2 regions of the Metabacillus schmidteae genome follow, and region 2 is predicted to be linked to the other one. Evidence: riboswitches for the same ligand, from Rfam matches in the RefSeq annotation. Region 2 holds a riboswitch; the other holds the start of a gene.
The links. A riboswitch is a leader RNA that binds a small molecule or an ion and turns the genes downstream of it on or off. The one in region 2 is predicted to bind cyclic di-GMP.

Region 1 (17,017 bases), 320 kb from region 2:
GAAATACACACATAACATAAAACCATGCTTTCATCATGATTCCCCCTCATTTTTGACAAATAAAAAGCCACACAATTATCGGATGATAATTGTGTGGCGAAAAAAGAAATATTCTTTAAAAATCCACAACGTGAAAATTTTAGCTATTTAATTCAACAGTATTATAACAATGAAATGAATAAAAAGACAAGAGTCTATTCCTCGCTGAACATTACCAAGTTAAAGGGAGGGTTAGGTTTTGTACATACTGCCGACCAAAAATAAAGACTTATATTTACTATAAAACTTCCCTATAGTAACTTAAGAAGAATGCTTATTCACACATAGATAGAGAGGGAATGTTATGAAAATTGATTCACCTACCATACATCGTGATTTACCCCTTAAAAATTTCAATGATATTTTTTACGAAGAAGATCCTGAACTAGAATTATGTCAAATACATGAGGCTGTTTTTGATAATGAAGTATTACCTAGAGTTCGTTTCTATAAGATGATTTTAAAAAATTGTAAGTTTCAACATACTGACTTTTCAAATGCTGATTTTACAGATGTCGTTTTTGATAACTGTGATTTCTCAAATGCCAAATTGTGCAATTCTTCCATCCATAGAGTTGAATTTGTAAACTGTAAATTACTCGGTACAGATCTTACAGAGTCAAGCTTAGGAAATGTCCATTTCAATAATTGTTTACTTAACCTTAGTGGATTTGGTAATTCTAAGTTAGAAAAGGTTATTTTTCACGATACAGCATTAGAGAATTCTGATTTTTATGAGTGTAAATTCAAAAAAGTTGAATTTACATCATGTAATATCAATCTTGCTAACTTTGAAAGAACTCCACTGAAAGGGATTGATATAAGTACTTCTACTTTTGAAACACTTACTGTTTCTCTTTCAGACCTTAGGGGTTGCAAAGTGTCAACTTTTCAGGCCATTCAATTTTCTGCCCTGTTAGGGTTGATCATTGCTGACTGATTTTTTCCGCTTTCATTTGAAGAGAAAATTAACCTGCCTAAAGGCGTGAACTATAAATGTTCACGCCTTTAGACTTGTTAGGTACAATTCTTCATCAAGCACTCAATTACGAGGATTTAATTTGTTTGACATAGCATTACTTTGCCGCTCAGAAATGATAGTCTGCAAAGATAATGTTGTCGAAATTTGTCTAATCGTAAATAAATATTAATAATCGTAGATAAAGCAATCAAAATCGGAGATAAATGTTAATAATCGTAAATAAAGCATCCAAAATCGAAGATAAATGTGAATAATCTTAAATAAAGCATCCAAAATCGAAGATAAATTGAAATTTACATACATTAGCATGCTGCTCAAACTGAACGTCTTTGAGCTGTCAACTACCGAATAAATGCTCTCTCCCTATTAGCCAGAGCATCATCTAACCACCTTGGATGCATCTTTAACAAGTCCTTCGGCAATTGGTGAACGTCAAAAAACTTCATCTCTATTGATTCCTCTAAATTACAGATGAGCTCACCCCCTATTATTTCAGCTAGAAAGCAAGTGGTGATAAAGTGAACAACTTGACCATTTGGATAGGAAAACACCTGAGAATGAGGATCGGAATAAACACCGATCAGTTTATTAATTCTTATATCTAAGTTTGTTTCCTCTTTTACTTCCCGAATAGCTGCCTCTGATACCGTTTCGCCGATTTCTATATGACCTGAAGGGATGCCCCATAACCCTACATCTGCTCTTTTCTGTAATAAAACCTGATAATTTTCATTGAAAATCAACACCGCCACACCTGCTTTTACTTCAGCAATATTCTTCATACAATAAACCCTTAAAATAAAAAAGGTCCGAGGGAAAGATATCAGCGCATTACAAATACACTGAACCTTTCCCCTCGGACCTTTTATGTCAATAGGTGCCTTTTACATATGTAAAAGATGCAGCCCTCGGTCACAGACCTATATAATAGCGGAACCCTAGCTGCAATTTTCCAGTTCAAAAGAACAATATTCTCTTATTCGTACACATATTATTTTACTTCTACAAAGATTCCATTTCAACATGAATCACGTGATTGATCTGTTTTAAAGTATAATAAACCTCTGTTATATATAGTTTTTCATTCACAACTAGGATTAGATCTAACTGCTGAAGTTCACCTTGTTTGATATCTTTCACTCTAACTTTCTTTGCCTTCATATCTTTTTGTTTAAGTTCCTTTAAGACTTCTGTCATCTTCTCTTCATCGTCAACCGTAATTTTTACTTTTAAATCCCGCTCTCTTAATGATTTGGGACCGATATATTTGAAGATAAACGGAATGATTTCTACACTAATGAGGATAAGAAATGTAGCTATGGTAGCTTCGAACCAAAATCCAGCTCCACATGAAATCCCGATTCCACCTGCACCCCAAACCATGGCTGCTGTTGTCAATCCTGAAATCATATCGTTGTTTCGTCTTAAGATAACACCTGCACCTAAAAAACCTATACCTGAAACGATCTGGGCTGCTAATCTTAAAGGATCCATCGGTCTTATGTAAGCCTCTGCAAATTTTTCAGCCGATTCAATCGAAACAGAAGTTAATAAACAACTAACAATACCGATAACTAAACAGGTTTTCAAACCCAACGGCTTTTTCTTTAATTGGCGTTCCAGGCCAATAATTGTAGATAAAATGGCTGCGATTCCAATATTGAAAATAAAAGTATTTGGTTGAATGATCATGGTTTTTCTCCTGATGAATATACATTTTTTTATTATCATTTACAAAGTGTAAGATTGTTAAATAGAAATGATCAAAATGATTTAACTCCAATTTTTAACACATGCTTATTACATATTCCCTTTACAGATTGAATTAAAACATAAAAAAGCCGTAATTAATTTAATAGTGACTGAAAGACGCAACTAACCTACAGGTAAGCTTAATAAGAGGAAGAAAATATATAAAGGCAATAATTAAAAACACAATAAAATTCAGAGAAGATTTTATTGTGTTTTTTGTCATTATTAGTTTATTCTTTTGTAATTGGAGAAGTAGTCATGCTCGTTGAGGCTCCGTGTCAAGTTGTAATTAATCACTCAACTGTATAGGAAGAGGTCAAACAAGTAAAAGTGTACATGCTTAGGTGAACAAAAATGAATATATTATCTAGTCATTTATAAAACAAAATAAATTAATTATTGTTTTATACCTTCACATATGAATGGACAATTTGGTTTCTTCCTCTATCCTTCGCCTCATATAGAAGTTTATCAACCTTTTCTATCAACTGACCTGGATTTTCACCGTTTTGTTTACAACTTCCGAAACTCATTGTTACAGAAAAGGGTTCCCCTTCACAGACAAAAATATGGTTGGAAACAGATTGTTTGATTTCAACTAAGAGCTTGTTCACCTCTAATTGTTCATAAATATAAACTATTATGGCAAACTCTTCTCCTCCATATCGGAAAACCTTCCCTTGTTTTTCTGGTATAATCGAATTAACAATTTTCCCAATTTGACGTAATACGTTATCTCCCATTACATGTCCATATTTATCATTAATTGATTTGAACTTATCAATATCTGCAAGAACAAGGTAAAAATTTACGCCGTATTCTAAATCGTTTCTTAAATTTTCCTGGAATGAACGGTGATTTAATAAATTCGTAAGATAATCACGATTAGCAGCTTCGGCTAACACATTTTTTTCTGTATGATGCTGCCTTTCCCTCGATACAATAATTCCACCTAAACCACCAATTAATAACAAAAAGAAAACTTGACATAAAAAAAGAACTAAGCTTTTTATTGAATAGACACCTGAAACTTGTATAAAAAAAATGATAGTGTATATCGAAATAAATAAAATTGCAGCTATCATTCCTCCTACAAATCTCCAATAAACAGCAATGTGTAAAAGAATTAAATATGCCACCGGAAACAACGGGCTATCAATTCCTCCAGTTAATGGGATAAGTGCACAAAAAGCAATAAAGTCGAAGAATGGTCCTCCTTTAGTCATTATTCTATACATCCTCGAACCTTTAGGTGACCTATGTAAATAATAATCTGAAGTACCCATATATATAAATCCAAAGACAACTAAAGCTATAAATAGGTTAAGTTTTAAATAAACTGGATTTTCAACATATTGAACAGTGAAGACAACAATTGCAATTACTAAAAAAAACCAACGCAATGAAGAAAAAATTACTTCAAGTGCATGATATGATTGGTAAGCACTCTTTAATAAAGATTTCAATTCGTCCACTTCCTGTTAATAACTTTCTATAATAGTTAATATTTAGAAATATCTCTATCATGTTTAGACTAAAAGCTAGTGATTCGGTAGATCTAAAAAAACAAAGAGGTTTTTATCGTAGTAATAATTTAAACTTAGCTGCGCAAGCTGTTTGTGTTGAAAACTCCCAATGTGTCTAGAGGATTATTTAATAAAGTAATAAAACGGCTGAGAATCTGCCGTTTTTTCGTAAAAATTATTTTATCCTTCCTTCTTCTTTTAAGATTTCCTCAAATGCTTTTACGACATCTTCATCATAATGTGTTCCCGATAATCTTATTAGTTCATCTATGGCAATTTGGTCATTCATTGCCTTTCTATAAGCACGATCCTCTGTCATTGCATCAAAAGTATCACTCACTGCTATGATCCTAGCTTCAAGTAGAATTTCATTTCCTTTTAATCCATATGGATAGCCTGTACCATTTAATCTCTCATGGTGCTGTTCAATAATTGGAGCAAGTTCTTCATAGGATGTACCATTAAGCATTTTAGCACCATCAACTGGGTGTTTTTTTATTAATGCAAACTCTTCATCAGTTAGACGGCTCGGTTTATTAAGGACTTCAATAGGGACATGAATTTTCCCAATATCGTGAAGAGAAGCTGAAATTGTAAGATTTTCTAAATTCTCTTTATTTAACTTGAGCTTTCTTGCAATTTTTACGGAGTATTGTGCAACTCTTTCACTATGTTTATAAGTGTAACGGTCCTTTTCTTCTACTTTATTTACTATTTCAATTAATGCTGATATATCTTTACTTATATGTTTAAATACTTGTTCTGTAAAAACACATAGAAGAGATAACTTAGATAAAGTAGTAAAATGAATTGGATCTTTTAAATCTCTTGCAATAAAATAATCCTCTGGACCTAAGATATGCCTTTCATTTTCAAACTCAAATGAGACGTGTCCTGATAGAATAAAGTAAAATTCTAATGAATTTGGATTATCACTTGGATATACGTAGAATAACCTTCCCTCTTCTATTGTCTGATGCAATACCTCGGCTCCATCTCCTCTAGTAAGCAGGCTAAATTCAACATCACTATTTAATTTTACTTTTTCTAATGAAGAACCTTTTTTTCTCACTTGGAAACCAGCCACTCGTTTCACCCCAAACCCTGAATAAATAAAAAACGAGATCAATAGAGTTCCCGTTCCTCATATTTTCACTACATTTCTATAGTACATATTACTTATTATTAAAATCCTACAACTCTAATCGGATCAATCCAAACCCAGCGATCAGCAAATCTTACAAGTTTCCAACTACATTCTGCAATAACTCCTTTTTCAGCTGCTTTCTCTACTGTTTCATTTGACATTTTTAACGTTTCATCGTAAACTTTTTCAATTGTTTTTTCTAAGTCTTTAGTATATTTTTGTGTTCTTTCAGCAGTCTTTGCTGATTTTCCATCTAATTTTCCCTCTAATTTTGCAATCTTTCCCTCTATTTTTTCAGTCTTTCTTTCACCATTTACTGCCAACATTTCTTCTGTTAATTCAATAATGCCTTCTTGTAAAGCACTAATTTTTTCATTTATCTTATCTTGGTGTTCTTTCATTTTTTCTTCAATTTTATTTAATTTTTCTTGAGCTTTCTCTGCTTTATTAGAATCTATTGCAGTTTGTAATTCCTCAACTGCCCTTTCCCTTTCTTCAATTAATTTAAACATTTCTTTTCCTAATTCTATTTCTTTGACATCGTTAAGATATTCAGCATTAAGTTTATCTGCCTCTTCTACTGCCTTTTCAATCTTTACATCAATATCCAAATTTGTTTTTTCAATTAATTCAAGTGCGCTTTTCACATCTTTATTAGGTACTTCTGTATTCTCCATAGCAAATACGCTTGTCCCAACGCTAAAAGATAAAGTCATTGCTAAAATTGTTGATAATAGTTTTTTCATTTAAATCCCCTCCGATAATTTATACTCACTCACCTAGTTATGAGTCCACCCTCTGTTTAATCAAGTGCTAATGGTCAAAAAAGAGACTATTGGAATAGCCTCCATGCTATTCGGTAGTCCAGCCACCATAATTTTCGAAAATTGTAGGTCTGTGACTTTGTGTCCTTATCTTTCAATAAGTTTGCCATCATCGTAGGAAAATTTTATTATCTGATAGAGTTATATGATACTTTTTTCCTATCTAAACGAATTATATATTAGGCACTTTTTTCCTTCAATAGTGGTTTTTTGTAAAAGCATGGGTTTTTATGTCGAAATGAAGATTTTTAAAGTGTTTTTATACACAGGAGGGTGAAAAAGGAGTATTTTTCACTTTTAACTTTATGTTACCTTACTTCTTAGCATATCCTTTTAAGAATGGCCAAAAGAGGTCCCTCAGTGAAACAACATCTTATCTACAAGAATCAGTAAGCTTAATAAGAGTAAGACAATATATATAGGCAATAATAAAAAAACACAATAATAGCATCATCCATCAGCATGGGTGGACACTTGCCTGGTCTTTTATCTTTAATATCACAACATATTCTTTATTAGTGATCCATTATAGGAAGCCCTGGATTGCATGGGTTTTATCTATTGTATTTGTGATTTTTTTATGGAATATATTTGACCCTCCACTTCCTAAATAAAAGGAAACAGATAACGATTTCTTGGAGAAAGATTGGTAAATGCATTGTAAGAGGACTGTGCTGTCTTCGGAAGTTAGGTATCAATTAAATCGCTAAGAACGATTATTTCTTCATATATTTGCTCCTTGATCTGTAAATCATGACATTTATTATACTCATTAATTAACAAATTGATTTGTTTCATAAAGAGAATCATTTCTTCATTTGAAATCATATTATTTCAAGCTCCTACCATATGTAATACCATTATTTTAGGTAAATATTCCTGGTTATTCAAGCCTAATGTTTTCATATCGAAAAAAATGTGCATTCTTTTTATGGAATGCACCTAATCGTATGATTATTTGTTAACTCGACCACTCTTTTTGCATCATTTAATTCTATTAATTTTAACGATAACTCATCATTGATTTTTTTTATTAACATTCAATTCCCTCCCAATCTTTTTTTAAACTGAAGTTGCTATTTCAAGGGTGAAAAGTCTTTTTGTATGCTAAAGGTGTCATATGCATCGCCTTTCGAAATTTATCAATGAAATAGCTTGTACTATTAAAACCTACTAAATAGGCCACTTCTGTGACATTAGCTTCTGATTGTTGTAGTAGTGGTAAGCTTTTTTGAATCCTGTAATCAGTCACATAATTCAAAGGTGTTTTCTTCACCATTTTTTTGAAATACCGACAGCATTCAGAACGGCTTAATTGTCCTGCTTGTGCAATATCGTCTAAAAGGATTTTCTCATTATAGTGAAGATGAATCCAATTTAGCATTTGCTTCATTCGCTTACTCTTTATCAATTCGGTCTGTTCATACTCTAATTGACTTCCATTCAATATGAGGTTTTTCCAAATTAATGTTAGATGGACACTAATATCCATTTCATAGAATGGCGATTTTTGTTTTACCATTTGATTAATTTCTAAAATAGAGTTTACTATATTTCCCGCCCAAAGTTCATTTGGAACCAACCGTATATAAGGAATATTTGTCGCCTGCATAAAGGGGGATACAAAGGTTGGAAAAAGCTCTTGGGATACGATAAAACTAGGAGAAACATTTAAACATATATAGACACATCCCGAGTCATTCCTCTCTTTTGCCATATGCAGGCATCCGCTATTTATGAATACCCCCTCACCTTCACTAACATCAACACTTTCATCATTTATTTGAAAAGTTGCTTCTCCTTTTACAACGAAAACAAATTGAAATTCTTCATGCCAGTGAAGTGGTATATATCCATTTATATTTTTTGATATTGTTGTTTCGTAACATGCAATTGGTAATAAAACTGTACGATGTTCAGTTAATTCTTTTAAGCTGTTATCAATCTTAAAATCTTTTATTTGCATATGTCCACCTCAATATCCTTATATTTTTTGATTCGATTTATGTATTCTTCCGGGAAATTACCTTTTATTATTTAAGATACTATAACACAATTTTTATATATTAAGGAGAAAGTCATACATGAATAGAACAAAAGGAATACTTCTTGTTTTAACAGGGGCTGTGTTTTGGGGAATTGGCGGGACAGTTTCTAAGAAGCTTTTTCAAACATATGGGATTGATGTAGATTGGCTGGTGACAACCCGATTACTTATTGCCGGCTTTTTACTTCTAACCGTTCAATTTTTCAGAAAAGATCGTTCGCAAATACTTGGTGTTTGGAAAACAAAAAGGATTGCTATTCAATTGCTGATTTTCGGGTTATTTGGAATGCTTGCGGTTCAATATACTTACATGGCCTCCATAAAACATGGTAATGCTGCTGTGGCAACATTATTGCAATATTTAGCACCGGTCATGATTATTGTTTATTTACTTTTCCGCAAACAAACGATCTTCACACGAAATGATTTGCTGACTGTATCTCTGGCACTTGTGGGCTGTTTTTTCTTATTAACAAACGGATCAATCTCGCAACTTTCTGTACCCATACCAGCAATCGTTTGGGGTGTTTTATCCGGAATAGCTTTAGCGTTTTATACTCTATATGCAATCCCTTTGCTGAAGCAATACGATTCTCTTGTCATTGTTGGCTGGGCAATGATAATCGGTGGTTTAGCCCTTAGTCTTATCCACCCACCATGGAAGATAGCTCTAAAAATGCTACCACTTGAATCGTATTTTTACTTAGTCTTTGTGATCGTATTTGGAACGATGATTGCTTTTTGGTTTTATATAGAGAGCTTACAAAGTTTAGCACCGAAAGAATCGAGCCTACTTGGAAGCATCGAGCCGCTTGCCGCTGTTTTAACAACAGTTTTTTGGTTAAAAGAACCCTTTGGACTTTTCCAATGGGCAGGTACAGCTTGTATTTTAATGATGATTGTTTTTTTGGCTATGAATAAGTCTTCATCAAAGGTACATTCTTGAAATGAAAGGCTGGTACTTCCCCTAGTGTAAAAAAAGGAAAATAGCCTATTAATCAGAAGCTAATTTTCCTCTATCCGCTGCTAAGGGAGGTATTTCCATCCAGCCTTTTTCAATCATAATATCTGCTGCAGATTCAACAAATTTTGAAATCTTCATGAATGACTTCGTATAAACAAGCCCTACATCATGTCTTCCGTTTACAGCCACTGAATTACCAAACGCCCTTATTTTCATTGAAAACATGTCCATCTTATGAAAAAGCATAAGCTTATCTGAAAAAGGAGAAAAAGTAGAAGATGTAACAAGATCATCAAGAAATGATGGTGCTGGCAAATTGTCTTGTTGGAGTTTTTTCATATAGTTTTGAATATTGGCTGCGGTCATATCTGTGCCCCATTCAAACAGTTTTCGTATCTTTTCATCCTTAACTACTTGAGCGAATGCCATGATTAACGCTTTACTTGTTACATTATTTTCAATGTTATCGTAAAAATGGGCGATTTCTAATGCATGTAAAGGGCGTCTATCCCCTAAGAAACCAGTTAAAAAGTTCTCACTAGCAAGAGCAGGCTTTTCCGGAACTGGAATAAGGGGTGGTTTCATAATTAACCCCTTACTCATTAATAGTTCTTTAATTTGGTCAACCAAATCAATTGTGGAAATCATAATATATCTAAAAAATTCATTTACATCTTTCCTAAAAACAAGAGGGATACCTGCATTATAAATACTCATTCCTGCTTTTGCTACATATTTCAAATAATGAACATAATATTCATCCTGAAATAGACGTGGAGCACCTAAATTGACATCCTCATCACTAAAACCTAACGGAATAGGATAATTCTCTTTTTCCATAATATCCTTCGTAACTTCCATGAATTCTCCGCATAGTTTTAATGCATTTTCTAATAACGTTTTTATGTCCTTATCCTCCACGTGTTGGAGATAATAATTTAAAATGCATTTTGACATGCTGTTTCCCATATATGTAGCCCAAAGCTTACCCAATTCTGCTGACGTTAATCGTTCGTTCGTGCTTGTTTTATAAGAACCCACTTTTATCGGTTTCATGGTTAATCCTTTCAGTCCATTTTCATTTAGTATTTTTCATATTAAGGGTCCTTATACTGAACATTTTTCTTCATATGAAATTTTCAACAAATTCTCACCCCCTAAGCTTTCGGTTTAGTTTTTTTAAAACTAAACAAATATAATTATGATACTATTAAGTTAAAGTTCATGACTTATTCATAAGTCTCTTTTAACAGCATCACAAACGTCAATTTAGAGGCAATTAAAGGGGCAAACAAAAATGCTTTCCAGAGAAAAATTAGAAAACAATCAAGTTTGGCTATATGTCATTGTACTTATACTAGCAGCTTGGTTTGGATTATTCCTCCCTGATATCGGAGCACAATTAGATGTAACAATTTCTGTTGCTATCGCTATTTTAATGTATAGTATGTTTTCACAGATTCCTTTTACTTCATTAAAAGAGTCATTTGCTAATCGTCGTTTTATCTGGGCTTTACTAACGGTTAACTATATTGCCGTTCCTATTGTGGTGTGGCTTTTAGCAAAGTTATTACCCGACTATCCGCCGTTATTGCTGGGGGTCTATTTAGTTTTACTGACACCTTGTATTGATTATGTAATTGTTTTTACAGCTCTAGGTCGTGGAAATGAAAAGATTATGCTAATTTCTACACCTATTCTCTTCATTACTCAAATGCTGCTATTACCTTTGTATTTATTTTTGTTTATTGGGGTTGACGCAGCAGAAATAGTGGATCCGGGTCCATTCCTTGAAGCATTTTTTGGGCTTATTGTTATCCCTTTAGGACTTGCTATCGCCCTACAGATATATGCAAAGAAATCTCATGTTGGTAATAAAATAATAGATTTTTCAGCCTGGCTTCCTGTTCCATTTATGGCTCTTACTCTTTTTGTTGTTGTTTCGTCTCAAATAGGTAAACTTTCAACATATATTGACTTGATTCTCAAAGTAATACCTATTTATTTTGCTTTTATGATCATTATGCCGATTATTTCAAGAATTATTGCAAAGTGGTTCAAGCTTGATATTGGTTCAGGTCGTGCTCTTATTTTTAGCGGAGCTACACGTAATTCGCTTGTCGTGCTTCCACTCGCTTTAGCTTTACCAGATAATTTAAGCACATTAGTAGCCGCTATAATCGTGACACAGACAATCGTTGAACTTGCAGGTGAGTTAATTTATATACGATTGGTACCTAATATACTTTTACGGGAAGAAATAGCTTAATTTCTTATGACTTTTTTAAAAATGGCTGTTTTCGCTAAGATTGTTGCTTATGAATACTTATATACTTCTATAGTGGAATGGAGCGGAAGACAATCGACTCCTGCGGGAAGTAGAGGAAAGGCTGAGACCCCGCAAGCAAAGCTGAGGAGGCTCAGCTTCCTCCCCGGCGCATGGATTGTCTGAAGCGCAATGGAACGAACTAATTACTAAACTTTACTGCGTTAAAAAACACCAAAGTATGCGAAAACAGAATTAAAAAAAACACCTCCTGTTATCGTATAAATCGAATACGAGTCAGGAGGTGTTTTTATTTTTTACTACCACGGGACCAGACTACAACTGGGATCAACAATAAGGATAAAATCCCCCCAACAAGCGACAATGTTGGAAAACTCGAACCAGCAACGATCATTCCGGATAAGGCCCCTCCAGAAGCTCCTGCTAAAGCGATTAATACATCCACCGTACCTTGGGTTTTAGCTCGTATTGAAGGTTCAGTTGAATCAACAATTAAAGCTGTGCCACTTATTAAACCAAAATTCCAACCTAATCCAAGTAATGACAGAGCAATTATGAGTAGAATCATAGAATCTCCTGGTGCAAAAGCTGATACTAAACCTGCCAGGAGTAATGTAGCTCCTGCTGCGATAGCCATAGCAGTGCGTCCCAACTTATCAACCAATACACCTGTAACGAGTGAAGGGAGATACATTGCACCAACATGAAATCCGATTACAAGACCTATTTCACCTAAACCATGTCCGTGATGTCTCATATGAACCGGAGTCATTGTCATAATAGCAACCATAACAATTTGCGTCAGAACCATAATCGTAGCACCAACGATAATTCCTCTTTTGTTCTCTATTTCAACAGTATTTGCGGATCCACTTCTGTTAGATTCTTGTTTTGACGCTTCTATTGCTTTTGCGATGACTAATGGATCAGGACGAAGCATGATGAAAAGGACAAGACCTGCTAAAATATATGCTACTGCTGATAAAATAAACGGACCTGCTAGTGATGGAATACCAATAGCAAGAGCAAGAGCCCCCATAACATTAACTAACATTGGACCTGCAACTGCACCAAATGTTGTGAAAACCAGTGTTATACTAACAGCAGTTGCTCGCTGTTTATCGTTTGCAAGATCAGTACCTGCATAACGAACTTGTAAATTTGTCGCTGTTCCTGCACCATAAATAAGGAGGGAAACAAACAAAAGGATTACACTACTTATTATAGCTGACAGTATAACTCCTATTGCTCCAAGTCCACCTGTCATAAAACCAACTGTTAAACCTGTACGGCGACCATAACGTTGAGAAAGCCTTCCTACAATTAAAGCAGCTCCTGCTGAACCTAATGTAAATAGTGCTGAAGGAAGTCCAGCATATGCATCTGTTCCAAGCATTTGTTGTGCAAGAAGTGCACCAACTGTAATTCCGGCAGCCAACCCTGCACCACCCAAAATTTGCGAAATGCTTACAACCGTTAATGTCCGCTTGTATAACGCCTTTTTTTCTGAAGAACCCATGTAGCTTTGTAATGAAGCTGTTTGGGAATCTAACTCTTTTACACTTTCATTCTGTAACATGATCTAATCTCCCTTTCTAGAAGCTGATTAACCCCAACTTGATTTGAATCATCATAACACGCACAAAAAAACCATACAATATGATAATTGTATGGCAAACAATATTAAGTAAGATTTTTAAACAAACGGTTAAGGATAATTAAACCTTGCACAAGCTCTTCAAACGTTTTTGGAACACATACTGAAATTCTTACAGCTCTTTCCGGACAACTATTTCCAACGACAAAACGTTCTGCTGCATATACTTGTACTCCCTGTTCAGCTGCTAACGTTTCAAATTCAGCACCTGTAATCTTTTCTGGTAATAACAACCAACGAAAGATGCCAGGTAGCTGTCGGATTATGATAATCAGGGATCAAGTAAATGCCTTATTAGCAATGCTTTACTGATTCCCTTTTAGCGTTGTTGTATTTTAAGCTGTTCCAATTGTATAACTAACCTCTATCTTGAGCTTGCGGAGGTGATTCCAACCACCCTTTATCAATTAAGATATTCATACCATCGTCAACAAATAAACCAATGTTTACAAGAGTTCTTGCATACAACATATTTAGATCTCTTCTAGCAGTTACTGCAAGTGAGTTTCCGAATGACCTTATCTTCATTGAGAACATATCCACTTTATGAAACAGCATGATTTTATCGGAAAAAGGTGGGTATGTAGATGTAGTAACTAAATGGTCTAAGTACGCCGGTGATTGAATATGTGCAATGTGCATTTTTTCCTTATATTGCTTTACAGATTTTTCAGTCATATCTAACCCTCTATTAAACAACGCTTTTATTTTTTCGTCTTTCACTATCTGACAGAATCCAAATAATAATGCCTTACTTGTTGTGTTATTCTCTATGTTATCCCAAAGATGAATGATTTCTAGTGCCTGTAATGGTCTGACATCTCCCATAAATCCATTTAAGTAGCTTTGTTTACCGATTCTATCAATTCCATCTGGTGTTGGAATGATAGGAGGGTTTGCAATAAATTTCTTTTCCATTAAAACATTATTAATTTGTCCTAAAAGAACGGTCGCACATTGATTACAGTAAATAAAAAACTCCCTTATATCCTCCCTCATGACCAATGGAACTGCTACTGAGTAAAGACTCATCCCTGCTTTAGCAGCATATTTTAAATAATGAGGGTAAAATTCGTCAGCATATAAACGAGGTGCACCAAGATTAACATCATCTTCGGTAAATCCTATAGGTATGGGGAAGTTATCTTTCTTAAAAAAATCTTCTATCCTCTGCTTGAAATCCTTTGATAAGGCTAAACCATTCTCCAAAAGCAATCTTATATCTTCATCATCGCAGTGTTGAAGAAAATAACTTAAGATTTGAATTGACATACTGTTTCCCATATACGTAGCCCAAAGTTTCCCCATTTCAAAAGTTGTTAATGGTTGGGTCTCATCTAATATTTTCGTATATATATTTAATGGTTTTATCACATTCATTGGATTTAAATCTTTATCTCCGGTCATGCCTAAACTCCTTTTCCCTATTTTTGCTTAGGATTACCATTGATGGATAATTTAATTCCAATAATTCTCATCTTTAAATTATAACGGTCTTGTAATGTTAGAACTCATAGCAGTTCGGTAGTCTTCCACCGATAAAGATTTCAGGGGCAGGGATCCGAAGACTGAGTATATCAATAACCTTTTCTTTTTTCTTTATATTTAGCGTAAAAGAATCCTTATGTTTTTCAGGATTATAAAAAAATTAGCTTTTGAGAAAGCTTTTTTTGAAATTTAATATAAAAATAAACAAAATAAAAACCACCAAATATGTATTTGGTGGAGACGGTGGGACGTGCTATTCCATGCTTTCGTCATGGCACTGACTATATCTTGAACCTCTATACAGGTCCTTCGGCGTCTTATACGAAAAGTAGTTTTACCTGAATTCCAGGCAGTTTTTCGTATCCTAGTACTACCAAGATGGCAGCCTATAAGTCGATACACGGCTGTTGGATTGCTCCACATACCGCTCGGCATTGCCTTATCACAGTGGATATATATTATAAGATGTAAAAACGGACTTACCACATTTGGTAAGTCCGTGAATATTATCGTATTTAACCACCAAAATATGTATTGGTGGAGACGGAGGGAGTCGAACCCTCGTCCAGACATAACGGCACTTAAGCGTCTACGAGCGTAGTCGATATATTTGCGGTTTCGCTAACTCCTATGCCTATCGACAGGCGTCAGAGCAGCTAGTCTGATTGGTCTCTTCCATCATCCCCAGACGGAGGAATCAGGCGTAGTCCACTAAGAGTGAGTCCCTTACCCTACCACATGGACGATGGAGGGAGGAACAGCTAAGCAGTTATTAAGCTGCTAAAGCTAAGTTATTGTTAGATTTGCCAGTTATTATTGGCGTTGACGTTTTAACGAAGACGATCCCTTCGGCCCGCAACCTAAGCTCGAACTATCCCTGTCGAATCCGTAACGTCCCCATGATAAGCCGTATATACCAGCTAGGGAATACGGGAAGTATTAAAAGTTAAAGATAGATAAGCTTAATTGCTTATGAAGTTTTTAAAGTAAGTTGACTGCCTTACAAAACCTATTATAACAGACTGGCCTAAAAATGCAATTGTAAGGTTTTCCCACTACATTTTCTGGCGTTCTCTAAAGGCACGTTCAATATCACGTTTTGCTTCCTTCTTCTTAAGGTCTTCACGTTTGTCGTATTTCTTTTTCCCTTTTCCAAGACCAATTAACACTTTTGCATAGCCATTTTTGACGTACATCTTTAATGGGACAAGTGCATAGCCTTCTTCTTTAGTGGCTCCAATTAGTTTGGCGATTTCTCGTTTCTTTAATAATAGTTTTCTTGTTCTTAATGGATCATGGTTATAGCGGTTTCCTTGTTCATAAGGACTGACATGCATATTAAGCAGGAAAACCTCACCACGTTCAATTCGTGCGTAAGAATCCTTTAAGTTAACACGACCATTACGAATCGATTTAATTTCTGTTCCTTGAAGGACAATGCCGGCTTCAAATGTTTCTTCAATGGCGTAATCATGATTAGCTTTCTTATTTTGCGCTAATGCTTTTCCCATTCCTTTAGGCATTGTATTCCCTCCCCTCGATCTAGCGATACGTTCTATTTTAGCAAAAAATGGGCGGTAACTCAATAAAAGAGAAACTTCCACCATAGTTAAACAGAATAGGTCGTTACTGGTAGTTTCCCTAACTCACCTCTTTATAAACTTAGAAGGATGTTATTGAGTGAAATAGAAGATTAGCTAGATAACGAAAAGGGCAAGCTCAATATCAAGCAAGCCCCTTTCCTTTTTAGCGCTTCTTCTTTTTCCGCTTCGCTTTTGGTGCATTTTCAAAATGCTTTTTCTTTTTGCGGGGAGGACGGGTTGACCATTCTCCATCTCTGTCGCTTTCACGTTTTTTTCCATTGTCTCCACGTGAACCAGAACCTTTTCTTCCTTTACTCGCGACAATGACTTTTGGTGTTTCTTTTGCAGGACGTCTTCTTGTTCCCTTCATTCCTACAATTTCAAAGTCAATGGAGCGCTCGTCTTTGTTAACATTGACAACACGTACTGTGATTTCATCCCCGATGCGATAGACAGTTCCTGTTCGTTCACCAATCATGGCATAATGGCGCTCATCATAACGATAATAGTCATCTGTTAAATAACTAACATGAACTAGACCTTCAATTGTATTCGGCAGCTCCACGAACATTCCGAAGTTTGTGACCGAGCTGATAATACCGTCATATTCTTCACCAATTTTATCAAGCATGTACTCTGCTTTTTTCAGTTCATCTGTTTCACGTTCTGCTTCAACTGCTCTACGTTCCATATTAGAAGAGTGTTCCGCGAGTACTGGAAG
Region 2 (17,017 bases):
TCATTAACAAGTCCAAAGCCTTGTTTCTTCCCTAATGATCCTAATACACCCTTTAATTTGAATGGTGGGAAGGATTCCGGAAGTGGCTCGTTATTCCATTTTTTTAGTAACACTTGAACAATTTGTTCCGCTTGTGCTTCAGCTAATTGAGCACTTGGGGCATGTGGTAGACTTGCACAGTCACCTACAACAAATATATCCTCATATTGAGGGATGAAATGCTGTGTCGTTAACTTTACTCTACCTTGATTATCTTTCTCAACATCAAGATCTCTAACAACTTTATTTGGCTGAATACCTGCTGTCCACACTATAGCATCACATTCAAATGGTAGATCATGATTATAAACGATATTTGGTTCAACTTTTGTAATATTGGCCTCACTAATAATTTCAACACCATGTTCAATGAACCAATTTGCAACATAGTTGCTTAATCTCTCTGGAAAGCTGGAAAGAATATTTTTGCTTCGATCAAATAGCTTTATTTTTAAATCTTTTCGACTTTCTCTAAGTTCACTAGCAAGCTCAACACCACTTAATCCAGCCCCGACAATAGCAACTGTAGCATCTGCTTGCAAATTATTTAATTTTTGGTAGGTTTCACGTGATTGGTCAATTGATTGGATGCTATATGTAAATTGGTCAGCACCCGGAACATTATGATATTTATCCTCACAGCCTAAACCGATTATAAGATCATCGTATGAAATAGCACGATCTTCGTCTAGGATGACTTCCTTTTGGATAGGATCAACGTTTGTAATTGTGCCAAAAACAGTATGAAGTCTAGGATGCTCTGGAAATGATACACGAATATGATGATCGGAAATAGTCCCTGCTGCAAGAGCATAATATTCTGTTTTAAGACAGTGATAAGGGTTTTTATCAATAAGAGTAATTTGCACATCGTCAGGTAACTGATTCGGAAGCAGGCGAAGTAAGACTCGCATTCCACCGTACCCACCACCAAGGATAACTAGGTTCTTCATTTTTAATACTCCTTTTTCCCCACTTTTTTAAAAACTCTTTAAAAATAATAATGTTGTATTAAATCTCACATGATAACTAAATAAATAAGAATGAGATAGCCTATATCTTAAATTAAATAGTTTATTTTTACATATGTTTAAAAAAATCCATAAAAAGTATAACGAAATTCGCATTTTATCACAATAAAAATACTGGAAAAACGTTTTCTTTTTTGTTGGAATGAACTATTCTAAGATACAGTACAACACAATTATGAATTATTTAGATAGTGTTTACAATCCTATTTTCTAAAAAAGTTTTAAATTTAAAATGGTTTAATTATGAAATTTGTTATTTTTGATAGGAAGCATAGAGTATAATAAAATTTGACGTATTAGTGGTTATCCTATTAGGATTAATCAATGGAGAGGTGGTATAAATGAAGCCGATTATTGAGTTTTGTATTAGTAATTTAGCTAATGGGGCACAAGCAGCATTAGAGCAGCTGGAAAAGGACCCGAATTTAGATATTATAGAATATGGTTGCTTAAGTTATTGCGGCAAATGTGGTCATTCTTTATATGCGTTAGTAAACGGAGAAATGGTCATAGGGGATACACCAAATGAGTTAGTTGAAAATGTATATACATTTCTTGAGGAAAACCCGATGTTTTAAACAAAAAGCCACAGTTGTGGCTTTTTAACTTGATCTTTTTTCTTCGCGCATTTCACTCCAACGATCCTTCGCCATTTGAACAATTCCTTTTTCAATCGTTTCCTTTTGCTTTTCAATGACTCTTGAAAAATAACGTATTGCTTGTCCTTCTAACCCAACTCGTTTGCTTAAATCACCGATTAAATAAAGAAGCCTGGTCTCTGAAAAAGAAGTATCTGAAAAATCACCAACAGAATAGGATTGAATATATTCATCAAGAGCAAGCCTTAAAAATCGTTGTTCTTCTTGAGGGTTAACTCTTTCGGTTCTATATAACCAAGCAAGACGTAAATAAAGGCCGCCAAGTGCAATATGTTTCTCTTTTTTTATCGTTGCACAGTAGATTGCTAATTTATAAGAGCTAATCGCCATATCTAAAGTTCGTTCTTGTCCATAATCTTTACTATTCCAATTATCACAGATTTTTTGCTGAATGAGGTCCTTTGACATTGGAGGAAAATAATCTGAACATTCTTCTGAAGTTGAAAAGCCACATGTTGGGCAAACCGAAACGTAATAAAGCAAAGGATTTATATTCGTAGAAGTATAGAATGAACAAAAATCAGTATCATGTTGATGTGCGCGTATAAAACGGGACCGCACTTTTTTAGTCAAAAACGTGCTCTCACATATTTTACACTCAACTTCTCGATCGTATAGGTATTCTAGTTCTTTATTCATAGGAATCACTCCTAATAGATTAGTGAACAATTATTTATTATCTGATTATACCAGAATTATGAGAATAATGAACTAGTTATTTGGGTTATATAGGTAAAAAGTCATTTTTGAGTAAAAGCTTCCTATAAAGGAAGCTTTTACCTATCAAACGGGGGATATTTTTATTGTTTTCATTTTTCTAACAAATTATACTAATGTAAATATAGATTTCTGGAGGCGCATGATGAGTTCTTTTCAATTTACAAAAATGCACGGTTTAGGTAATAGCTATATATATGTGAATCTTTTTGAAGAACAGCTTGAGGAAGAGTTATTGCCGGAGATTGCAAGACAAGTATCAAGTGTTTATACAGGTATTGGGTCTGACGGGTTAATTCTCATTTGTCCTTCTGATCAAGCTGAAGTGAAAATGCGTATTTTTAATAATGATGGATCTGAAGGGAAAAATTGTGGTAATGGCTTAAGATGTGTTGCCAAATATGCATTTGAACATAAATTAGTAACGAATGAAACATTCAAAATTGAAACATTATCAGGACTAGTTGAAGCAAAAGTTCATGTTAACAATCGTAATGTTGAATTAGTGACAGTAGATATGGGAGAACCAAGATTATCTAAGGCAGAGCTACCAATGGCAGGTGAGAACCAAGAAAAAACCATTAATGAAAAAATGGAATTCTCAGGTCAGGAATATCATGTAACAGCTGTTTCAATGGGGAATCCACATCTTATTTTTTATGTAGATGATATAGATCAAGCTCCTGTTACGACATTAGGTCCTATTGTTGAAAAAGATGAACGCTTTCCTGAGGGAGTAAATGTGGAATTTGTTGAAGTTGTTTCAAAAAACGAGCTGCACTTTAGAGTATGGGAAAGAGGTTCAGGTGTTACACAAGCTTGTGGTACAGGAGCTTGTGCTGCAGTAGTTTCATCTGTACTTAATGGCCATACAACACACGGAGAAGAAACGACTGTACACCTTGCGGGTGGAGATCTGTTAATCAATTGGACAAAAACGGGCACTGTCTTAATGACCGGTCCGGCAGAGGTTGTATGTAAAGGAACATTTTTTGTACGTTAAGAAAATATAATACCGCATGAGTGAATTATTTGAGTGATGAGAGTTATTAGTTGTATACTATAGATAGATCGTTTCATTAACGAGCAAGGAGGTATAATTTTATGAGCGATATTGTCAAAATTACAGAAGCAGCTGCTTATCAGATAAAAGATATGATGAAAGAGCATGAAGAGGAAAATGCCTATCTTCGTGTAGGAGTTAAAGGAGGTGGCTGTAGCGGCCTCTCTTATGGCATGGGCTTTGAACATGAGATAAGTGATGAAGATCAAGTTCTGGAACAGCATGGGATGACAGTGCTTATCAAAAAAGAAGATGCCCCGATTTTAAACGGTACGATCATTGATTTTAAACAATCTATGATGGGCGGCGGCTTCACCATTGATAATCCAAACGCCATCGCCAGCTGCGGATGTGGTTCATCTTTTAGAACAGCAACAAATACTGGTACACCTGAAGAGTGTTAATAAAGAGAAACGACTACATGATTAAATTCAGTAGTCGTTTTTTTCTTAATTAAAAAGGCTGGTATTGTGTAGAGGTAAAGCTGTAAATTTCCGACAGGACTTCCACGGATTATTGTTATATCATAAACTTTCGCACTTCTTTCACATAACATATCCTTTTTGCAAGTTTAGTTCAAATCTTATCATACTTAAACCGATAATTATTATAAGAATACTCTTGTATTATTATTTTGATAATTGGCGAAATATTATAAATTATAATGTATTTCTAGAAGAAAATACACTACCTTGTTAGAAAAAACTACTTGAAAAAATCTGAGAGTATAGATATTATGGAATATAGGCGTATTTATATATTTATATGTATATCAAAAAGAAGTAAGGCAAAGTATGTTTTGGTAAGTGAATTATTTCACAAAGTTTTATCTCTTAAACAAAATAAAATGTTGTGATTCGGTGGATTATAGTAATAAACAACATTAGGATTTTGACAACAATATTATTGAAAAGGTGGAATATCGGGTGAGAAAGCCAAGAGTCGTTATTTTAGGTGCAGGTTATGGTGGGTTAATTACAATTACACGTTTACAAAAACAAATTAGTGTTGATGAAGCTGAAATTACATTAATTAATAAAAATGATTATCACTATGAAACAACATGGTTACATGAAGCTTCAGCAGGCACGCTTCACCACGACCGCGCACGCTATCAAATTAAAGACATCATTGATAATAACCGTGTAAACTTTGTGAAAGACACAGTTGTTTCCATTGATAAAGAAGCAAAAAAAGTTGTACTGGAAAATGGTGAAGTTGAGTACGATTACTTAGTGATTTCATTAGGTGCACATCCTGAAACTTTTGGTATCCAAGGGTTAAAAGAATATGCATTTGGAATTACAAGCATCGATTCAGCAAGACAATTACGTGAGCATATTGAATTACAATTCGCAACGTACAATATGGAAGCTGAGAAGAAGGATGAGCGTTTAACAATTGTTGTAGGTGGGGCAGGGTTCACGGGAATTGAATTCTTAGGAGAACTTGGAAACAGAATCCCTGAACTATGCAAAGAATATGATATTGACTTCAACAAAGTTCGTATCATCTGTGTAGAAGCAGCTCCAACAGCACTTCCTGGATTTGATCCTGAGCTAGTTGAGTATGCAACAAATCACCTTCAAAAGAAAGGTGTAGAGTTCATGATCGGGACAGCAATTAAAGAATGTATCCCAGAAGGAATCATTGTTGCAAAAGGTGAAGAACTTGAAACAATTAAAGCTGGTACAGTTGTATGGGCTGCAGGTGTACGTGGTAACAGTGTTGTGGAAGAAGCTGGCTTTGAAAACATGCGTGGCCGTGTAAAAGTTGATGGTTTCTTACGTGCTCCAGGACATGATGAAGTATTCATCATTGGTGACTGTTCATTAATTATCAACGAAGAAATTAATCGTCCATATCCACCAACAGCTCAAATTGCGATGCAACAAGGTGAAACATGCGCGAAAAACTTGGCAGTAGCAATTCGTGGTCGTGGAGAAATGGGTACATTCACACCGGATATCAAAGGTTCAGTTGCTTCACTTGGTGAGAATGATGCAGTTGGTGTTGTATTTGGCAAAAAACTTGTTGGAACAAAGGCATCATTTATGAAGAAAATGATCGATAACCGTGCATTATACATGGTTGGTGGACCTTCATTAGTACTTAAAAAAGGAAAATTTAACATCCTTTAATCCTTATAAGGACAAGAGCTGCTGCTCTTGTCTTTTTTTATAAATGAAATTTTTCACACCACATTCATCTATTTATAGTTTAGTAAAGGTGTTACTTCTTTTGGTACCGATTTTAAATCGAAATGGAACTAACTGATTTTCACCTTTAACTATATTAAAAATAACAAAGTTGTGTGGAAAAGATGAAAGTATGAACTTTTATTTATAGAACAGAAAATTCATTTTTATAATATTCTAAAAAATAGGATATTCAAAGCATTTGAAAGGAAACAACTGTTGTATTCGCTTACATAAACTATTTTGTTAGATTATCTCCCTTTATTATTGTCAGAATTATTGGTATATTATATCGACAACTATTAATTATCTAAAGGAGAGACTAAAAATGAGTACAACAACTAAGGTAGAGACGAAGGAATGTCCTTATTGTTCTGGAAAAGGATATTTTCAATTGATCTTAGGTGGCTCAGAAACTTGCAATAGCTGTGAAGGAACAGGGAAGAAGTCATAAAACGTTCACTTAGTTATGATTGACTGTCTATCTTTTGTTCAGTACACTTAAAATGGTGTAATGGAGGTGATAGACATGTTAAGCTTACCTGTTTTACTAATATCGATGCTATTATTTTTAGTTTTATTTTTTGGTATTGGATTTTTATTAAATATGCTTTTACGCATGTCTTGGATTATGGCAATTGTATACCCAATTGTCTGTATTTTTATAATAGATAATGTGAGATTTATAGAATATTTTCAAAAGCCAGGTAACTCATTTTCAGCTTTAGGTAATAAAATTCTGACTTTAGCTTTAGCTGATATACTCATTTTATCTTCTGGATTAATTGGCGCAATTCTTTCAGGAATAATAATTAAAATGTTGCGAAAAAGAGGATACCAAATGTTTTAATATATGTAACAAAAATGCCGATTATCACACAGCTGATAATCGGCATTTTTGTGTCTTCTCTGTGAATTAGAAGGGTTGCTTTCAAACTGGTAAATTATGCTTCATGGTAAAAGTGAATATTCTCTCTGCAAATTGGGAACGAATAGATTTGTGAGAGGAGTGGAATAGGAAATAAATGATCAGTATAAAAAGAGTGTGTAGAAGGCTTTTCATGTCGATATTATTTCTTGGTGCCCTAACGACGACTTTTGAAGTTATTTCCGGAGTAGAAGCTAAGGATGTTGCAAACTGGTATTATGAAGATTATAAGAATGTTGAAGAGCGATCTAAGGGTGAGCACAATGGAGATACATTTCGTGTTTTAGGTCTCACTTTTAAGTCAATGAATAGTGAACCGGCAGTACAAACAAAGATATCTTCTAGTGTTGAGGCGGTAAAACAGGATATAACTTTAGAGGAAGCTATAGACTGGTCAAAATATCCAGTTAAAAAAGTAGTGGCAACAGGATATACAGCTGGTGTAGAATCAACAGGTAAAAACCCTAATCATCCAAGCTATGGAATTACGTATTCAGGAGTCAAAGTAAAACGTGATTTATATTCAACAGTTGCAGCTGACCTAGACATATTTCCTTTAGGGACAATTCTCTTTATTCCTGGATATGGCTATGGAGTCGTAGCCGATAAAGGTGGAGCGATTAAAGGAAATCGGTTAGATCTCTATTATGAAACGGTAAAAGATGTTTATAATAACTGGGGCAAAAAACAACTGGATGTTTATGTGGTTCAAATGGGTGATGGAACGTTAACTGAAGAACAATTAAAGCGATTAAATGAAGAAGAATCCATGCAGGTATTTAGGGAAAAGTATATAAAAAGTAAAACGAAAAGCTAATGGAAATGGGCCATTAGCTTTTTATGTATTTTAGCGAAGAGAAATTACATAACAAAGATGTAGTGTAATAATAGGGCGAGTAAAATCCCTGTTAGACCTCCAAAAAAGACTTCAATAGGTTGGTGACCAAGCAGTTCTTTTAATTTTTTTTGTTTGTCTTGCTCAGCTTTCTTAGGCCATACTTTTGCTTCTTCAACAAATTTGTTGAAATCTAATACGAGCTGATTAAGAACGGTAGCTTGCTCACCGGCATGTCTTCTAACACCCGTTGCATCAAACATGGTTATAATAGCAAAAACAGCTGATATCGCAAAAATAGAGGAATCCAGACCGTGATCAAGTGCTACTCCAGTTGAAAGGGCAGTAACAGCAGCTGAGTGTGAACTCGGCATCCCGCCTGTACTTGTGATTAAGGTCCAATCCAACTTTCTTGAAACAATAAAATAGATCGGAACTTTTACAAATTGTGCAAAGAAAATAGCTGCAAGCGAAGCGAGTAAGGGAAAATTATATAATAGTTCCAATGTTATGCTCCTTTCATTCTGCATTCTTAGGGAGTATTCATCTATTTATACAGATTGATTGGAGTAATACCATATTGATCTAAATCTCTAGAGTCAACCGCATAAAACCTCTCTAAACTGTAAATAGATAAAAAGATTTTCTCCATTATAGCATATTACCGTTCTTCATCTCCTACTCATTATAAAATTTGTTTAGAAAACCTTTCTCATCATTTATTACACCTTATTATACTTTTTTAACTTTGTGCATTAAAATAAAATAGTATACATATATGGAGGTGCAGAAATGATATTTAAAGTACATCATCAATTAGACCAAATTAAAAATCAAGATACACTTGTTATTGGACTATATCAAAAAACAAGCAAATTAACAGGTTTAGCTAGTGAGATCGATGAACAGCTTAATGGTGATCTCTCTCAGTTATTGAAAGAAGGAGATCTGCAAACAAAATATAAATCCATTACTAAGCTACATACCCTTGGAAAACATTCCTTTAAACGTATTTACTTTGTTGGATTAGGAAGAGAAGAGAAACTTTCCTTTGATCAATTAAAGAGAGTGTTTGGAGAGTTATTTCAAACTATTCAAAAGGCCAAACATCAGAGTCTTGCCATTGCGCTTGATACTTTTTCTAATGAAGAAAATGACATAAATGATATTGCCTATGCACTTTCAGAGGCATCTGCTCTCTCTACATATAAAATTTTAGATTATAAGCAAAAATCAAATGAACCTGAAAAAATGATTGAGACTGTTTATGTCTTTTCAGAAAATGGAGAACTGGATGAAATTAAATCCAGTCTTGAGGTTGGATATGCATTTGGAACAGGCACTAATAGTGCAAGAACACTAACAAATATGCCCCCTAATCTGTTAACAGCAACTGAATTAGCCTTGTATTCTGTCGAGCTTGCCAAGAGATACCAATTTGAGTATGAGATTCTTGAAAAGGAAGATATGGAGCGCCTTGGGATGGGGGCCTTACTAGCTGTTAACAAGGGTTCAGAAGAGCCGCCGAAAATGATTGTGGTAAAGTATCAGGGAAAAGAAGAATGGAAAGATGTGATTGGGCTTGTTGGAAAAGGAATTACCTATGATACGGGTGGTTACTCAATTAAGCCGAAGGATGGAATTGTTGGCATGAAAACGGATATGGGTGGTGCAGCAGCAGTTTTAGGAGCCATGGAGATTATCGGTGAGACAAGACCTGAGCAAAATGTTGTTGCCGTTATTCCATCAACAGATAATATGATAAGTGGAGGGGCATTCAAGCCGGATGATGTGATTGTTTCTTTAAGCGGGAAAACAATTGAGGTCTTAAACACGGACGCAGAGGGTCGATTAGCCTTAGCAGATGGTATTACATATGCGAAATTCCACGGAGCAAACTACCTTGTCGATGTAGCCACCTTAACAGGAGGGGTTATCATTGCTTTAGGAACTGAGACGACTGGTGCTATGACAAATAATGAAGAGTTGTTTGAGCAAGTTCTTCAAGCCTCACATGAATGTGATGAGCCTGTTTGGCGATTGCCGATTTCAGAGAGTGATAAAAAAAGAGTGCAAAATAGTCAGATGGCTGATCTCAATAATTCACCTGGCCGGGAAGGACATGCAATCATGGCTGGAACCTTTATTGGTGAATTTGCTGAGAATACACCATGGGTCCATCTTGATATTGCAGGTACAGCAACAACCTCAAAGGAAAGTGAACTTGGTCCATCAGGGGCGACAGGTGTGATGGCCAGAACATTAGCCGCATTTGTTGAGAGGTTTGAGATCGGGAACTAATATCGAAATTTGAAAGACATGTTGGTAGAAAACAAAAGTGACAGGTACATACGTAAAAATATGTTTACCTGTCACTTTTTTAACAGCTGCCTCCCTGATTAATATTTAAATAACATGGCAACTAATTGGTAACCGGCACCAATCGTCCAAAATAAAATAGTATCTCCTCTTTTAACAGTTCCTCTATTTATTGCCTCGTGTAATGCCAGGAAGGGGCTGGATGTCCCTGTATATCCGAAACGATCACCCACATAAACTATTTGATCATCCTGTATGGAAAACTTATCTTTTATCTTTAAAATATTGGCTAAAGAGAATTGTGAAAAGCAATAACAGTTGATATCACTTGCTTGTAAATGATTACGCTCTAAAAGCTTTTGAATCATGTCGAAAGTAGGAGGCAGAGCGATATCTCCATCAAAAGGAAGCCACTTAATATACTTTCCTGCCTCTTTGTTTTGGAGTACATTCGATAAGCCTTTTGCGGGATATAAGATTTTATCCATATTGATTGAATCTGTAAAATAAATAGAATCAATAAAACCTGTTTCTATATCTGTTTTTTCTAATATAACAGCAGCTGCAGCATCACCATAATTTGAGTATGTTATTTCATCTTCTGGATCACTAATGATAGAGTTATAATCTGCCCCTACAATTAATGCGGTTTTAACATGCTTATTTGCAAGCATATATCTAGAAGTATAATCAACAGCAACAGTCATGCCGGCACAATTAGCATTCGAATCTAAAATGATTGTGTGTGCCCCTGCCCCGATTGCATTGTGTAGATAAGTAGCATTTGTAGGAAACGTGTATTCAGGAATTTGTGACGAGAACATGATAATATCAATATCTTTTCCACTCATTTTTGCTTTATTAAGAACTCGTTTGGCTGCTTCTATGGCCATCGTTAAACTATTCTCTTCTGGATTATCAATGATATAACGATTTTTTCTTCCCATATGTTCAAGAAATCTTGTGATATCCTTTTCTCTTTGCTGAAAATGATGAATAAAGTATGTGTTATCAACGACTTTTGTTGGATGATAAATATCAATAGAATGGATTCTTATATGTTGCAAAGTGTATTCCCCCTATTTATTTGTAGAATAAAAAAATCAGGATGAGTGATTCATCCTGACACTTCTTAGCTCTCAATAACTTCGGCGTTTGATAATCCTGTGCTTCTTGCAAGTCTATTTAATTGAAGTTTTAATACAGGATTCTGTTTAATTTTGAATACCACTTTTTTGAAACCGGATTCCTTATACATTTTATACGAATTTTCTAAGCTTGGAATCATTTCTTGTTTAAGAAGATCCATAAAGGTGCAATCAATTTCTAAAGTGAATTCATTAGCGTTAATAACTGAAATCTTATTCTTATAGTCACTAACGAAGTTTTGTACATCTGTTGGTGTAAATGTTCCACCAATATACATCTCCACGTTTTTTGCACCACGATTTACTTTAATTTCATAACTACCTTGTGACATATTGTTTCTCCTCTCTTTTGTAAGCGAGGTTCTAAGGCGGACAACCAAGAAGGGGTTAAAACCGGATTCACGATGTGCAACTTGGCAGTCATAGCAATATGCCTTAGACCCATAGTTTTGCGTCCTTATTTTTCAATAAGTTTGCCCTGTTAGACCAGTATATTTCTCATAAAAAATAGGCCATCTTTAATATCGTCATATTGGAAAAAAATTTAATATAAAAAGATAATGTTTTTTAAGAATTTGAAAGAAAGGGCTTTTATAACAGTAGGAATTTAAAGTCTCTTTAACGTTTAAGAGATTATTTTGAATAATATCTTAGTATACTAATTGACAGAATAAAAACATATATGATAAATTTAATTCCGATGTTTTATTTCTCTACCATATTAGTAAACTAAAGTGTTTTTTGGGGGTATTGAAGGTGAATGCAGTCATTATAGCAGTTATTGCTATGCTAATTTTAAGTTTATTAAGAATAAATGTTGTTTTTGCTCTTGTGATAGGGGCTTTAATAGGTGGATTAACTGGAGGCTTAGGTTTAGCCACAACGATTGAGAGGTTTACAAGTGGGTTAGGTGGAAATGCTACAGTAGCACTAAGCTATGCCTTACTAGGAGCTTTTGCCGTTGCATTAACGAAAACCGGATTACCAGATGCGATGGTATCAAGTGTGATAAAAATAGTTGGTCGTGATGGAGAAGCAAGAAGAAAAACGCTATCAAAGGCACTTATTGTATTTTTAATTCTAATTATGGCGATTTTTTCACAAAACCTAGTACCAGTTCATATCGCATTTATCCCGGTTTTGATACCGCCACTTTTGAAGGTTTTGAATGAGCTTGAGGTAGATCGTAGATTAATTGCATCAGTCCTTACCTTTGGATTAATAACACCTTATATGTTTTTACCTGTAGGATTTGGGGCCATTTTTCATGGAGTTATGCAAATGAATATGGAAGAAAGCGGACTAACTGTGACCTTATCTTCCATTCCAAAAGCGATGGCTATACCTGCTATCGGAATGGTCTGTGGTCTACTTATAGCTGTTTTCTTTTCGTATCGTAAAAAAAGACACTATGAAAATCGTGAAATACCTGGTCAAGAAATGACTCAAGAGTATACGAAAAAAAGTATAACGATAGCCGTTCTAGCTATTATAGTATCACTTTCTGTTCAACTATATCTTTCTCAAAAATTAGAGGTTGAAGGAATGATTTTTGGTGCATTAGCTGGCTTAAGCATTTTATTTCTAGGCGGAGTAGTAAAGCGTAATGAAGCAGATACATTGGTGACAAACGGAATGAAGATGATGGCATTTATCGGATTTGTCATGATTACAGCATCTGGATTTGCAAGTGTATTAAAGGAAACTGGTCATGTTGAAAAGCTTGTAGAAGATGCAGCTGGGTTGATTGGCGGAAATCAGGCAATAGGTGCATTGCTAATGCTAATCGTTGGTCTTCTTATCACAATGGGAATTGGTTCATCCTTTTCGACGATTCCTATTATTACGACGATATTTGTACCGTTATGTCTTCAATTGGGATTCAGCCCTATGGCAACGATTGCGATAGTAGGCACAGCAGCAGCACTTGGTGATGCAGGATCACCTGCTTCTGACAGTACACTTGGTCCAACATCTGGTTTAGCAGCAGATGGAAATCATCATCATATTTGGGATACGTGTGTTCCAACCTTTATTCACTACAATATCCCCCTTATTATCTTTGGGTGGATCGCAGCGATAATTCTATAGAATATCTTAACGAAAAAAAACTTGGCTTTGTTCAAACCAAGTTTTTTTTCAATATATTTAATTTCTCCGTTAATTCCTCGTCATCCCATTCTAGTATTGTGTCTACTAATTCAGGATTTTGTTCCAGTATCTCTCTCTCAAAAGCTTCTCTGTCTTTTATATCTAAAAAATACTTCTTTACAACCAATGTCTTCATGTTCTACACCTCTTTCATATACTCTACTATTTTTATTGCCAAAACTAGTAAACATTATACAGATAAGAGCACAAAATTAAAAAAAATATGAATCTGATTTTTTTCGACAAAGTCTTTTCTTGTTTCTCCTATTTTATCCATTGTATGATTATACTAGACTATCTTCATTTATTAGGATCGGAAATATTTTGTTGATAGAAATAACGATTGACTAAGCTGACAAGCAAAGTTTTTCTATGGAGGTTGTTGCCGTGTCTTGGATAAAAAAATATAAGTGGATGATAGCCAGTATAATAGTTGTTACTGTCTGTTTCGGGTTTCTGGGGTATATTTTCTTTGATATGATGAATTCTAAATCAACTTCAACAGCTGCTCAAAACGTAACAGAAGAAGTTGAAGAAAGTACCAACACGAAAGAAGTTGTATCAGAAGAAGTTGTTATGAATAACAATCCATTCGGAAGTGAACAGGCAACTTTATCTGAAGAAGATATTCTCAACTATATGCACGGAATGAGTCATCAAAAGGTAATTGCAGATGAAAAATGGCTACATTTTGAAATGACGGATGAGCGAATTTTGTTTCTGATCAACTTAATAGAAAATGGTCAATATGACCATGAGGAATTGTTGTTGGACATTTTAACTCGTTGGAAGGCTGGAGATTTCTCTCAAGCTGATGAAGATCACAATGAAATCTGGAGCTTACAAGGAGGAACAATCGGTAAAGCAACAGGTGTCATGTCTGCAGAGCAGGAGCAACAGTACTTGGAAGAGTATGATGAGAGTATTAAATAAATAAAACAAATAATTTCTAAAAACCTGTGTCTTTTATAGGATGTTGTGTCCTGAGTCGAGTAACCAGCAAAAGGAAAATAAGCGGAGATTTTCCGGTTAGATGGAGAATGGAGCTCTTTTCGGGGATAAATAAGGGGAGGTTTTCCGATTATGCAAAGAAAAACCTCCCTTTTTCACATTTTTCGAGTTAATAGGCGGAATCTCTCCGTCTATTTATGCTCTTTTAAATAGTAATTACTAAATAAGCGGAATTTTTCCGTCTATTTTTCAACTTAGGTGTTTACCCTTTCCCACAACCGATAAGTGCAGACCCTCTCGATCAATCAATAAAATTGGATTGCAAATGACAGAAGAATTGACCATCTTTTTTAATTGTACAATACTCATTGCCCACCATAATAATGTTGTCAATTGCTATGCCAAAGTTAAGGGGATTTCGTAGAAATGTTGATAAATAAGGAAAATGACGTATGCCAATTCATACGTCATTTCTAAGTCATATATTTAAGTAAGTACCTTAAAATCGAGAACAAAGGCTTTTAAAATAGCTTATTACTCATACATTACGCCGCAATTCTTTTATTAGCTGCCTTCGTTACAGCAAAATAAATGCGAGGAGCCAGCAATGCACCTAAAATCGTAAAAGCAACATCTTTTACAATAAACCATGCCATAACACCCCAAGCAGCACCGTATGACATTGGAGCATTCATCCATACATTTAATGCAAGCCACATATACGTCGTCCCTACGATATAAATAAGAGTAATGCCTGCAAATGATGCAATCATGAAAACAGGTAGCTTCTTTTCTTTACTAACTTCTAGAATTTTACCAACTGCATAAGCTGCAATAATATAAGAAATAATAAATCCGCCAGTGCTTTGAAATAAAACACTAATCCCACCACTAAACTGTGCAAAAACAGGAGCGCCGGCCATTCCAACTAGTGCATAAATCGTCATTGATAACGCCCCAAGTCTGCTGCCTAATAATAGTCCAGCTAAAATACAGAAAAATGGCTGCATTGATAATGGAACACCTGCCACTTGAAGAAATGGCGCCCAAGACGTAATATTAGCACCAATAGCCATTAGTGCGGCAAACATACCAACTAATGAAATATCGTATGTTGTTAATTTTCTTTTCATCGTATATCCCCCTTTAAAACAAATTCTTAAAGAAAGAATAATATAAACGAGAAAAGATTGTCAACTGTTTTAAAGTTTTAGTTAACATTAACATAAGTGAATATGGAGGAATTGTCATGTATTTTGGAAAGCAGAAAAAACCACACCCTTCCGGAAGGGTTCCGCCAAATCAAAACGTTACAACGGCATTTCCTGTTTTGCATACAGGAAACGTTCCTTACTATGAGGATATTAGTAAATGGAATCTACAAATTTATGGATTGGTCGATCATCCTAAACTTTTTACATTAAAGGAAATAAAAGAGGATTTTCCTCAATCAGAATTAATTAATGATATCCACTGTGTAACGGGTTGGTCTAAATTAGATGTATGTTGGCAAGGGGTTAAAACAGCAGATTTATTAGAGGGTGTTCACGTACAATCTCAAGCAAAGTATGTCATTATACATGCAGAAGAAGGATGGACGACAAATTTATCAATTGATGACTTTATGAGAGAAACAACTCTACTAGCCCATAGCTATAATCATGAACCTTTAACTCCTGAGCATGGTTATCCCCTTCGCGCTGTTATTCCCCATCTCTATTTTTGGAAGAGCGCAAAGTGGATAAGAGGGATTCAGTTTACACAGCATAATCATCCGGGTTTTTGGGAGAGAAATGGCTACCATATGGAGGGAAATCCTTGGCTCGAACAAAGGTATCGTTTTGATTAATTCTAGGGAGATAAAGCTTTGACATTGAGCTAAAAGAAATTCTTCGAAAAAAAGCTATCCAAGGATAACTGTCAAAAAATTCATCCTATACTATTATAGTTTCTATCAATTGTCTTTAATTTACTAGAGATGAGAAACAAGGCTTAATATTTACATAAGAAAGAGAATCATGTGTATAGCCGGCAAGACATGGATGTATAGTAGGATAACTAAGCTGAGATGATGATTATGTCTTGTCTTGCCTCTACATAAGCTTTGCCAAACAGCGAACGGAATATAAGGAGAATTGTTAGTGGAATTTCGACATTGCGGAAAAATTTTTGTCATAATGGTCAAACAATAGGATTACCATGTCCCCGTAATAATAGGGGACATGGTGCTAACCTTTTACGTCAATGCTGTTTCCTAAGTTAGGATGTGGCGCTTCCATAGCTTTTAAAAGCTGTTCGTTGCTTTGCTGTGAAGTTTCCATTACTTTTTTAGCTAATGCGATACTAACGTTTTGACTTAGAGATGCCTGATTTAACCCAATTGATAAGGCTGCAATATCCACGATTTTCACCCCCTCATCATTTGTATCGGTTAAGTAAACAAATGATGAAGGAAATTTTTAAAGAAGTCTAATTAAGCTTGCTCTAACACATTGGCAGTTTGGCCGCATTGTTGAAGAGCAGCTTCAACAGATTGAAGTGAAACTCCGATTTTTTCGCGATTTGTCCCTTTTTCTATAGTTTGCAATGCACTCTGTAATGAAGTCTTAGCTGTTTCTAAAGCAGAAACGGAATCTTGGACAAACCCTCTGGCATTTTTTTGCATTCTCATTCCTCCTTTTTCATACAGTTTAGTTTGTGATTAATGAGACAAAATATGTTTCTTTGACAAATAGAAAAACTTGGCTTTTCGCCAAGCTCTAAAGGTGAAAGCTTATAAAATTATTATGCCTTCTGATAATACAAAAAAGGCAGACGAATCTGCCTTTTGATAATAGTGATACTTAATTCATTAAATGTTCCCTTTTTAAGACTTCAGTAACTGATTTGTATATAAACCCAAGATCATCGGCAACAGCTTTATATGTGATTTCTCCATCCATAACATTAACTCCTGCCTGGAGTGCAGGGCTTTCGCT

Region 1: it holds a riboswitch for cyclic di-GMP, as region 2 does, so the genes downstream of both, HWV59_RS22705 (hypothetical protein) here and HWV59_RS24250 (hypothetical protein) in region 2, are expected to answer to the same signal.

What each region holds. Positions count from the first base shown of each region.
Region 1 covers NZ_CAESCH010000002.1:380,016-397,032, reverse strand. Annotated here, with positions in the region: gene HWV59_RS22740 (EamA family transporter) at 1-34, opposite strand, end outside; gene HWV59_RS22735 (hypothetical protein) at 94-264, shown strand; gene HWV59_RS22730 (pentapeptide repeat-containing protein) at 344-979, shown strand; gene HWV59_RS22725 (NUDIX domain-containing protein) at 1,363-1,803, opposite strand; gene HWV59_RS22720 (MgtC/SapB family protein) at 2,024-2,713, opposite strand; gene HWV59_RS22715 (GGDEF domain-containing protein) at 3,178-4,239, opposite strand; gene HWV59_RS22710 (HD-GYP domain-containing protein) at 4,475-5,386, opposite strand; gene HWV59_RS22705 (hypothetical protein) at 5,485-6,192, opposite strand; cyclic di-GMP riboswitch class I at 6,302-6,388, opposite strand; gene HWV59_RS22700 (AraC family transcriptional regulator) at 7,352-8,236, opposite strand; gene HWV59_RS22695 (EamA family transporter) at 8,355-9,263, shown strand; gene HWV59_RS22690 (DUF3231 family protein) at 9,312-10,337, opposite strand; gene HWV59_RS22685 (arsenic resistance protein) at 10,579-11,550, shown strand; gene HWV59_RS22680 (MFS transporter) at 11,858-13,150, opposite strand; partial or broken gene HWV59_RS22675 (PLP-dependent aminotransferase family protein) at 13,252-13,473, opposite strand; gene HWV59_RS22670 (DUF3231 family protein) at 13,583-14,632, opposite strand; RNA gene ssrA (transfer-messenger RNA) at 15,249-15,612, opposite strand; gene smpB (SsrA-binding protein SmpB) at 15,769-16,236, opposite strand; gene rnr (ribonuclease R) at 16,460-17,017, opposite strand, start outside.
Region 2 covers NZ_CAESCH010000002.1:699,884-716,900, forward strand. Annotated here, with positions in the region: gene HWV59_RS24190 (NAD(P)/FAD-dependent oxidoreductase) at 1-992, opposite strand, end outside; gene HWV59_RS24195 (YuzB family protein) at 1,412-1,648, shown strand; gene HWV59_RS24200 (DUF2225 domain-containing protein) at 1,673-2,368, opposite strand; gene dapF (diaminopimelate epimerase) at 2,592-3,449, shown strand; gene HWV59_RS24210 (HesB/IscA family protein) at 3,551-3,913, shown strand; gene HWV59_RS24215 (NAD(P)/FAD-dependent oxidoreductase) at 4,436-5,650, shown strand; gene HWV59_RS24220 (YuiA family protein) at 6,036-6,161, shown strand; gene HWV59_RS24225 (YuiB family protein) at 6,237-6,557, shown strand; gene HWV59_RS24230 (3D domain-containing protein) at 6,733-7,452, shown strand; gene HWV59_RS24235 (divergent PAP2 family protein) at 7,497-7,976, opposite strand; gene HWV59_RS24240 (leucyl aminopeptidase) at 8,266-9,771, shown strand; gene HWV59_RS24245 (ketoacyl-ACP synthase III) at 9,870-10,856, opposite strand; gene HWV59_RS24250 (hypothetical protein) at 10,922-11,269, opposite strand; cyclic di-GMP riboswitch class I at 11,342-11,425, opposite strand; gene HWV59_RS24255 (Na+/H+ antiporter family protein) at 11,694-13,028, shown strand; gene HWV59_RS24260 (hypothetical protein) at 13,060-13,224, opposite strand; gene HWV59_RS24265 (DUF6241 domain-containing protein) at 13,476-14,021, shown strand; gene HWV59_RS24270 (biotin transporter BioY) at 14,585-15,172, opposite strand; gene HWV59_RS24275 (sulfite oxidase-like oxidoreductase) at 15,289-15,888, shown strand; gene HWV59_RS24280 (YjfB family protein) at 16,268-16,441, opposite strand; gene HWV59_RS24285 (hypothetical protein) at 16,513-16,704, opposite strand; gene ald (alanine dehydrogenase) at 16,883-17,017, opposite strand, start outside.